3 regions of the Flexivirga alba genome follow, and region 2 is predicted to be linked to each of the others. Evidence: predicted binding sites of a transcription regulator. Region 2 holds the regulator's gene; each other region holds the start of a gene.
The links. The regulator LexA, encoded in region 2, represses DNA repair genes until DNA is damaged. The targets are predictions, from matches to a motif close to TCGAACANNTGTTCGA.
Positions count from the first base shown of each region.

Region 1: the regulator LexA is predicted to act here: its motif matches at 1,630-1,645, upstream of ruvC (crossover junction endodeoxyribonuclease RuvC).
Region 3: the regulator LexA is predicted to act here: its motif matches at 1,923-1,938, upstream of ACFQDH_RS18810 (HNH endonuclease signature motif containing protein).

Region 1 is NZ_JBHSWH010000001.1:3,274,332-3,277,604, forward strand. It holds gene pdxT (pyridoxal 5'-phosphate synthase glutaminase subunit PdxT) at 1-304, shown strand, start outside; gene ACFQDH_RS16080 (YebC/PmpR family DNA-binding transcriptional regulator) at 413-1,183, shown strand; gene ruvC (crossover junction endodeoxyribonuclease RuvC) at 1,677-2,210, shown strand; partial or broken gene ruvA (Holliday junction branch migration protein RuvA) at 2,207-2,802, shown strand; gene ruvB (Holliday junction branch migration DNA helicase RuvB) at 2,799-3,273, shown strand, end outside.
Region 2 is NZ_JBHSWH010000001.1:2,584,148-2,587,420, forward strand. It holds gene ACFQDH_RS12725 (LysR family transcriptional regulator) at 1-77, opposite strand, end outside; gene ACFQDH_RS12730 (NAD-dependent protein deacetylase) at 201-1,046, shown strand; gene lexA (transcriptional repressor LexA) at 1,062-1,778, opposite strand; gene ACFQDH_RS12740 (hypothetical protein) at 2,062-2,463, shown strand; gene nrdR (transcriptional regulator NrdR) at 2,720-3,208, shown strand.
Region 3 is NZ_JBHSWH010000001.1:3,793,254-3,796,526, reverse strand. It holds gene ACFQDH_RS18820 (M20 family metallopeptidase) at 1-720, shown strand, start outside; gene ACFQDH_RS18815 (GntR family transcriptional regulator) at 782-1,459, shown strand; gene ACFQDH_RS18810 (HNH endonuclease signature motif containing protein) at 2,054-3,273, shown strand, end outside.

The sequences.
Region 1 (3,273 bases), 690 kb from region 2:
CGGGCTCGACGTGACTGTTCGTCGTAACGCCTTCGGTCGCCAGGTCGACTCCTTCGAGGAGGACCTGTCGATGCCGGAGATGCTGGGGGAGTCCGACCGGCCGGTGCGCGCTGTCTTCATCCGGGCGCCGTGGGTGGAGGCGGTCGGCCCGGAGGTGCGAGTGCTCGGCACGGTCGCGACCGGTCCGGCGGCTGGACGCATCGTCGCGGTCCGGCAGGGCAACCTGCTGGCGACGTCGTTCCACCCCGAGGTCACCGGCGACCACCGGATCCACGAATACTTCCTGCGTATGACGCGAGGCTGAGCGCCGCGTCTCGATACGCCGCTCGTCCCTCGCGGCACTCGACCAGCGGCGCTGGTTATAACATCGTCGGTCGAGGCACCAGCACGTTCGATTCGTAAAGAGGCAGGTATGAGCGGTCACTCCAAGTGGGCGACGACGAAGCACAAGAAGGCAGCGATCGATGCCAAGCGCGGCAAGCTGTTCGCCAAGCTGATCAAGAACATCGAGGTCGCGGCACGCTCCGGCGGTGGTGACCTGGCGGGGAACCCGACGCTGTTCGACGCCGTGCAGAAGGCCAAGAAGTCCAGTGTCCCCAACGACAACATCGACCGCGCGGTCAAGCGCGGGTCCGGTGCCGAGGCCGGTGGCGCCGACTACCTCGCGCTGACCTACGAGGGCTATGCCCCCGGTGGTGTCGCACTGCTCATCGAGTGCCTGACCGACAACAAGAACCGCGCCGTTGCCGAGGTCCGCACCGCGTTGCAGAAGAACGGCGGCTCGATGGGCGAATCCGGCTCCGTCGCCTTCATGTTCAACCGCAAGGGTGTCGTGATCGTCCCCAAGAAGCAGCCGGGCGACGACGTGACCGAGGACTCACTTCTCGAGGTCGTACTCGACTCCGGCGCCGAGGAGGTCAACGACCTGGGGGAGTCCTTCGAGATCGTGTCCGAGGCGCATGACCTGGTTGCCGTGCGCGAGTCGCTGCAGGCAGCGGGCATCGACTACGACTCCGCCGACTCCTCCTTCCTGCCGACCGTCGAGGTGCCCCTTGACAAGGAGGGTGCCAAGAAGATGTTCCGCATCATCGACATCCTCGAGGACAGCGACGACGTGCAGAACGTCTACGCCAACGGTGACGTCCCCGACGAGGTGCTCGCGGAGCTCGAAGAAGAGGACTGAGTCGGCCTGGTTCGTGGCCCACTTGCGGATGATCCCGACGCCGCACATGATCGAACCTCATCGCAGATCCGGGTGCCGGCCCGGTTGCCCTGAGCTGGCGGTTCCCGCCTCTGGTGTCAGTCCCCGGAAACAGTGAAGGGGTCGATGACCTGGAGGCCGGATGCTTCGAAGGGTGCGACGTCGCGAGTCGCGACGATGAACGTGCGGGCGCGCGCGATCCCAGCGATCAGTGCAGCAACGTTGCCGATCGCACGTCCTCGGGCACGCGAGTCGGCCCGCAATGCGGCGTACTCGATCGACGCGTCCTCATCGAAGTCGAGGATCCGATCCTGGAACAGGGGTCGGATGCGTTCCTCGAACGCAGCGGTGTCGGCGTACTTAGGTCCGCCGACGCGCCGCCCGCACCTTCACGGGTATGGCGACCGTCCCGCCTAAGCTGGCGGTAACCGAACATATGTCGGACCCCGTATGCCGAAGAAGGAGCTGCCCCGCTGTGCGAGTGCTCGGAGTCGACCCCGGCCTGACCCGCTGCGGCCTCGGTGTGGTCGAAGGAGGCATCGGCCAGCCGGTGCGGATGATCGCGGTGGGCGTGGTGCGTACCCCGGTCACCGACGACCCGGCCGAGCGACTGCTCAGTTTGCAGACCGAGATCGACGAATGGATGGAGCGGCACGAGCCCGACTCGGTGGCCGTCGAGCGGGTCTTCGCCAAGGCGAACATCAAGGGCATCATGGGCACGGCGCAGGCCTCCGCCATACCGATGCTGGCCGCTGCGCGGCGTGGCCTGCCGCTCGCGTTGCACACGCCGAGTGAGGTGAAGGCCGCTGTCACCGGCAACGGTCGCGCCGACAAGGCGCAGGTGACCGCCATGGTCACACGCATCCTGCGGCTGGAGGTCGCGCCCAAGCCGGCGGACGCCGCGGACGCTCTCGCCATCGCCATCTGTCACGTATGGCGCGGCGGCGCCCAGGACCGCATCGCGGCCGCTGTCGCCAAGCAACGTGCCGCGACCGGAGCACGCGGATGATCGCCACGCTGCGCGGCACGGTCCTGCACGTCGGGCTCGACCAGGTCGTCGTCGAGGTCGGCGGCGTCGGGCTGCTGACCCACACGACCCCCGGCACTGCCGCGTCGCTGCGGACCGGGGAGAGGCGTCCCTCTCTACGACGCTCGTGGTCCGTGAGGATGCCCTGACGCTCTACGGCTTCGGCAGCGGCGACGAGCGGGATCTCTTCGAGTTGGTGCAGACCGTCAGCGGCGTCGGCCCGCGAATCGCGTTGGCAATGCTGGCTGTTGCGACCCCTGATCAGATCCGTGGCGCCATCGCCAGAGGTGATGTCGCAGCGCTGGTCAAGACTCCGGGCATCGGTAAGAAGGGCGCCGAGCGCATCGTGCTGGAGCTCAAGGACAAGGTCGGGCCGATCGCAGCCGAAGGCGCGCCTGACGTGCCGACAACGCCGAGCGGCGGTGGCCACGACCAGGTCAGCGAAGCGCTCGTCGGGTTGGGCTGGTCCGCGAAGCAGGCCGATGACGCCGTCGCGAAGGTCGTCACCGCAGCGCCCGAGGTCACCGAGATCTCCGCACTGTTGCGGGCTGCGCTGCGTGAGCTGGGACGATGAGCCGCGTGGAGGACGAGACAGAGCTGAACCCCGACGGGTCGTATGACGCGACGGCGCGTGTCGTGGACCCGGTCGGCGACGAGGAGGAGCGCCGGTTCGAGGTCGCGCTGCGTCCCAAGCGGCTCGCCGATTTCCCCGGGCAGCCGCGCGTGCGCGACCAGCTCGGACTGCTGCTGGAAGCGGCACGACGACGCCAGCGACCGCCGGACCACGTGCTGCTGTCCGGTCCTCCCGGGCTGGGCAAAACCTCCTTGGCGATGATCATCGCCGCGGAGCTGGAGCAGCCGATCCGGATCACCAGCGGTCCCGCCATACAGCACGCCGGTGATCTTGCCGCCATCCTGTCGTCGCTCGCCGAGGGTGAGGTGCTCTTCGTCGACGAAATCCACCGGATGGCGCGCCCGGCCGAGGAGATGCTCTATCTCGCGATGGAGGACTTCCGGGTCGATGTCGTGGTCGGCAAGGGACCGG
Region 2 (3,273 bases):
AGCGACGTGGCCGCAGCAGTGAAGCTGCCGTGATCGCTGATCGCCTTGATGACCCTGAGTCCAGCTGCGTCGATCATGGCCCAAGAATAACATTTAGTTATTTGTTCTGGCCAATTCTCCAAGATCGCTAATCAATATGCCGGCGGGTCCAACTGACCGCGCTGACGCCCGAGGTCGCGCGAGTATGAGACCTTGACAGGGTGGTGACTACGGATCCGGCGGCGCTGACCGAGCTGGTGAGTCGTGGGGGAGTCCTCGCCCTCACCGGTGCCGGCCTGTCGACAGAATCCGGGATTCCCGACTATCGAGGCGCCGACGGTCAACGGCGGTTCCAGCCGATGACCGCTCAGGAGCTCCTTGCCGATCCCACTGCGCGGCAACGGTATTGGGCTCGCTCGTATGTCGGCTGGCCGCGCTTCGCGGCTGCTGAGCCGAACCCGGGTCATCTCGCAGTCGCGGCGTTGCAGCAGGCCGGTCTGATCGGGCCGATCATCACTCAGAACGTCGACGGCCTGCACCAGGCGGCCGGCGCTGACGATGTCGCGGAGTTGCACGGCAGCCTCACGCATGTGGTCTGTATGCACTGTGGCGAGCGTTACGAACGCACGATGGTCGACGACTGGCTGCAACTCGCCAACCCTGACTTCGACCGATCCGCCACCGGCCCGCTACGGCCGGATGGCGATGTCGCGATCGCCGAGTCGCTGATCGGCGACTTCCGGCTGGTGCATTGCGTCATCTGCGGCTCGGACCTGCTGAAGCCGGATGTGGTGATGTTCGGGGAGTCGGTGCCCAAGGACCTGGTCGAGCAGTGTTTCGCGCGGGTGCAAGCCGCTCGCGCGATCCTGGTCCTCGGTTCATCGCTCGCGGTGATGTCCGGCTATCGCTTCATCCGCCGCGCGGTGCGGGATGGGATCCCGGTCGCTGTCGTGACCCACGGCTGGACCCGGGCGACCGACGAGGAGGTGTCGATCCGCATCGACGCCCCGCTCGGGTCGACGCTGCTTTCGTTGGCGGAGACCCTCGCCGGGCGCCGCGCGTCCTGATCGCGCAGAGTTGGGTCAGATCCGACGTAGAACTGCCGTGACCTTGCCGAGGATGGTCGCGTCGTCGCCGTCGATCGGGTCGTAGGCGTCGTTGTGCGGGAGCAGCCAGACCTTGCCGCGCGCACGCTTGAACGTCTTGACGGTCGCCTCGTTGTCGAGCATGGCCGCGACGATGTCGCCGTTGGTCGCAGTTGGCTGCTGGCGCACGACAACCCAGTCGCCGTCGCAGATCGCGGCGTCGATCATCGAGTCACCGACCACCTTGAGCAGGAAAAGGTCGCCTTCGCCGACGATCTGCTTGGGCAGCGGGAAGACGTCCTCGACGACCTGCTCGGCCAGAATCGGGCCGCCGGCGGCGATGCGCCCGACAACGGGAATGTATGACGCCTCGGGCCGCTCGTCACCCAGGCCGGTCTCGTCGAGGCTCGACTCCTGCGCGCTCCGCACACTCGAGCCGCCGCGGTAACCGCGGGTGTCGGTCGCGTCCGGATCGATGACCTCCATGGCACGTGGCCGGTTGGGGTCACGGCGCAGGTAGCCCTTGCGCTCGAGCATCGTCAGCTGGTGCGCGACGGAGCTCGGACTGGTCAGTCCGACGGCATCGCCGATCTCACGCAGGCTCGGCGGATATCCGCGCCGGTCAACGGAATTGCGGATCACCTGCAGCACCTTGCGCTGCCTTGTGGTCAGGCTTTCTCCGGCGCGGTCGGGAAGTTCGTGCACCTGTGCCATCGCTGTCATCTCCTCCTCGGCGAACACTTCGCTCAAAGCGGCTGGCGAGCGATCTGTGCGGACCGGATCCGAACGGTTGTCGGTGGTCGGTGCTTGCCTTGGCTTCGTGAAAACAGCGTATGGGTTTCGGACACAGTTTCCAAACATCTGTACGACGCGTGTCTCGATGGCGTCGAACGCTCGTGCTATCCGTCCGACAGGTGTACGATCGTACGCGTGTTCGGATGGAGTTCGTTGTCCGAGCGGTGTGCACCAGTTCGCACCGAAGTTTCAGGAGGAAGAGATGAGTGCAGTTGCGCAGTGGGACGCGCCGGTCGACCTACGTCAGGGTCGTCGGCACTTGCGGGCGGTTCCGACCGGTCCGTCGGCACGTGGTGGCGGCGCCCAAGTGGGTGTTCGAGTCGAGGCCCGCGGCCTGCGGCTGACCGCACGCGGACGCCGGTTGCTGGGCATAGTCGTCGCGGTCGCGTTGTTGATCGGTGGGGGTGCAGCGGCGCATGCCTGGGCATCGACGCCGCCGTCGGTCGGGCACTCCGTGACGGTGCACGATGGTGAGACGTTGTCCGGTGTGGCGCACCGCGCCTACCCGTCCATGTCGGTCTCGGACGCTGTCACGAAGGTGGCGCTGGCAAACGACCTCAACGGCCTGCAGGTGGTCGCGGGACAGCAGCTCAAACTGCCCTGACGGGACCTCGACACGCGGTGTTACGGGCGGCTGACCAGCGGTTTTCCAGGTGACGTCGACGGCTCTTGCGATTGTGGTGGGATCGGCCTAACATCCCTATATCTAGTAGTTACACGGATGAGATTTATCCACATCTAGTCCACAAGCAGAGCCCAGTCATCCCCAGGTCGTCCACCACTTACCCACAACTTCGTCCACAGTCGGCGTCGTTCTGGTGACGGGGCGGGTGCCGGGTCCAGCGGAGAGGAGTCGTCTGATGCATTGCCCGTTCTGCCGTCACGACGACAGTCGCGTTGTCGACAGCCGCACGAGTGAAGACGGCACCTGCATCAAGCGACGCAGGCAGTGCCCCAACTGCGGCAAGCGGTTCTCAACCATGGAGACCGCGAGCCTCACGGTCGTCAAACGATCCGGCGCCAGCGAGCCGTTCAGCCGGCAGAAGGTGCTGCTCGGAGTGCGCAAGGCTTGCCAGGGCCGGCCGGTCAGTGAGGATCACTTGGCGCTGCTCGCCCAAGAGGTCGAGGAGTCGATCCGGGCCCAGGGCGCGGCGGAGATCGATGCGCACGACGTGGGCCTGGCGATCCTGGGGCCGCTGCGCAGCCTCGACGAAGTTGCCTACCTCCGCTTCGCGTCCGTCTACCAGGCCTTCGACGATCTCGAGGACTTCGAGTCGGCCATCGCCCTGCTGCGTGCCGAGCGGCCGGCGACCGGCGTCGAGCCGGACCGTCAACCCGCCGACGACTGAGTAGTCCCACCGCATTTCGTACACCGTCACAGAACACATCTCGCAGCACAGTTGACCACCTGAGG
Region 3 (3,273 bases), 1.2 Mb from region 2:
GCGGAAGACCCACCGTCATACCTGGGGTGCATCACGGCCGAGCCGACCGATCTGCAGACCATCGTCGCCGCCCGTGGTGATTGCTACCTGGACATCACCGTGCACGGCCGGGCGGCACACGCCGGCCGGCCGTCCGACGGACGCAACGCGATCTACGGTGCCGCGCGCGTGATCGAGTCCTTGCGCTCCTGGAACGACGAACTCGCGAAGAAGCCACACCCGCTCGTCGGGCCCGCCACCTGGAGCGTCGGCATCGTCACCGGCGGGCAGGGCACGGCGATCGTGCCGGCCGCGTGTCGCGTTCAGGCGGACCGGCGGCTGCTGCCGGGCGAGGATCCCGACGTGGTCCTTGCGGCGGTCGTCGAGCGGATCGACAAGCTCGGCCTGGCCGACGACGACCTGCGCGCCGAAGTCAGGATGCCGATGAGTATGCCGGGCTTCGAGACGCCTGCCGCCGGTGGCTTCGCGGAAGCCGTCGACCTCGCCCTCGCCGATTCGGGCGGGCCCGGACTGCCGCCGGGTGGTTGGACCGCTGCGTGCGACGGCGGCTTCGTCAGCCGCGATTTCGGCGTGCCGACGGTGGTGCTCGGCCCCGGTTCGGTCAACGACCAGGCGCACCGGCCGGACGAATCGGTCTCGATCGCCGAGTTGGTGACGGCGGCGCAGACCTATGTACGCGTGGCGGCGCGGCTGCTGACGAGGCGCGGATCACCGTCGTGACGTCACGGCGCCATACCAGACGGATAATCTGCTCATCGGGAACGGCAAGGAGACGAACGGTATGACGAGCGCTGGGACGGAACGCCGCTCCCTCGAGCCAGTGATGCGGAAATCGACCGCGGCCATGATCGCGGACAGTGTCCGCGGTGCGCTGGAGCGTGGCGACCTTCCGCCCGGAGCGCAGCTGGGTGAGGCGGAGCTCGCCCGCCAACTGGGCGTCAGCCGCGGCCCGTTGCGTGAAGGGTTGCAACGGCTCACCCAGGAGGGGCTGCTGCTGTCCATCCGCAACCGCGGGCTGTTCGTCATCGAGATGACGCCGGATCGGGTGCGGGACATGTATGTCGCGCGGTCGGCCGTCGAGCGCGCAGCCGCCGAGCAGATCCATCTCGGCACCCCGGCGGAGGCCGGCGCCGAGCTGCTGAAGATCACCGACGCCATGAGTGCGACCGCTGAGGTGGACGATCGAAGCGGCGTCGGTGAAGCCGACATCGCCTTCCACGACGTGCTGGTCGGGTTCGCCGGCAGCCCCCGACTGTCCCGGATGCACCGCACGCTGCTGACCGAAACGCGGATGGGCATCCACGCGCTCGATCCGACTTACGAGGGCGCGGACACTCGGGTCGCCGAACACCGTGCAATTGCACAGTCATTCATCGATCGAGACCCGGACAAGACTGACCGGTTGCTGCGACTGCACATGGCGGATGCCGTCGAGCGATTGATCCCCTGCGACGACTGAGCTGCGCGCCGGCGCGGTCCGCGTCAAGATCTGGACATGACTTTCACCTATGCGGATCGCGCGGTCGCTCGGCACTTCGAGTCCGACGATTCTGAAGGACTTACGAACCAGCTGAACGAGTATTTCCATGACCTTGCTGATCGGGACGCAGCGGCCGAGGTGACCGTGCTTGCCGGACCGCAGGTTTGGTGCACACCCGACGGGCGTGTTCACGCGTTGCTGATTGTGAAGAGTGCGACGGAGCAGAACCCCTATGAGGGACTCGGACTGGGTCTCCATCCAAGCTGACACGACGCCCGTCCATGGCCGCCGCGGGACACGGCGCCACGGGAAGCTTGTACCCGCTTGGCGGCGCGAGGCTCTGCGACGCAGGGCGCGGCGAAGGCGGGTTTCGGCACGGCCGCCGGGTGCTTTCGGGGCGTGCTCACGCCGCCGGACTGGCGGCCACCGCGTTAGCCGAATTACCGAAATGTGTTCGATTAAATACTAGTCATGGACGCGGGTTCCAGGTATCCTGTAGGTAGGCGAAAACGCTTACAGGGGAAGGGGATTCACGCAATGAGCATCGGTTATTCGATACTGGATGGTGTCCCTGTGGCGGAGCCTGGTCGTGGACCGGAAGTGCTTGCCGCGTTGCAGGCTGCCGCGCAGCTGTTGGACGAGGTTCCCGGTGCGGTGCACCAGCTCGGCGAGGACCAGGAAGGCGAGTTGGTCTCGACGCTGTTGCGGTTGCATGGTCGGGCTGCCCAGGTAGCCACCGTTGTCACTGCGGACGCAGTGGACCGGGGTGCGGTGACTAAGTCCGATGCGGTCACCACGGCACAGTGGATGGCGTCACGCACCAGGGACGGCGTTCCGGTGGAAGCCAAGGCGATCCGGGTGATGGCGTCGGTGGCTGATGCGTGCCAGCACCGCAAGAACACGGTGATCGGGCGGGCATTATTGAAGGGGTCGTGTTCGGTGGAATCCGCTCGGACCGCGCTGCTCCAGGCCGACAAGGTCGGACCAGTGATCCCGACCGCGGAGCGTGACGAGGTGCTGGGCTGGTTCCTGCAAATCGACCCGGCGCTCGGGTGTGATGAGTTGACGAAGTTGACGCGGCGGATCATTGATCTGTTCGCACCGGAGAAACTATCCAAGGACGACGAGACGTTGGAAGGCACCGAATCCCTCTCCTGGTCCACCACTGCGACCGGGATGACCCGGTTGGTGGCGGAGTTGTCGCCGGCGAACGCCGCGATCCTGAAGGAAGCGATCAACGCCAAGTCCGCGCCACGACCGGCGAAACCTGCTGACACGAAAGACAAAACAAGCAAGGCTGACGGACCCGACGAGACAGACGGCGCCAACGAACGCGACAAGACGGCCGGGACCAGTCGGAGCCACAGCTCGGGTGCGGCGTTCGGTCTCCACCTCGACGGCGATGTTGAGGCTGCCGAATCTTCCATCAGTTCTGAACCGGTGCGGGATGAGCGGTCCCCGGGCAAACGCCGGGCCGATGCGTTGATGGACCTGGTCGGGGCCGGTGCCCGCGCAGCAGCCGGGGACGGCACCCAAGCGAGCGCGGCGACCGTGTTGCTGACGATGGGTTTACAGGAGTTGCTGGCCGGTCACGGTGCCACCACCAGCACCGGTGACGTGCTCGACGCGGGTGCTGCCCGCCGGTTCGCGTGCACCGCCGACCTCATCCCGGTCGTGCTCGGCGGACCGAGTCAGCCGTTGGATGTGGGGCGGCGAGAACGTTTGGCCACCAAAGCAATCCGGGTCGCAGTCATCCTACGAGACGGCGGATGCACGTTCCCCGGTTGTGACCG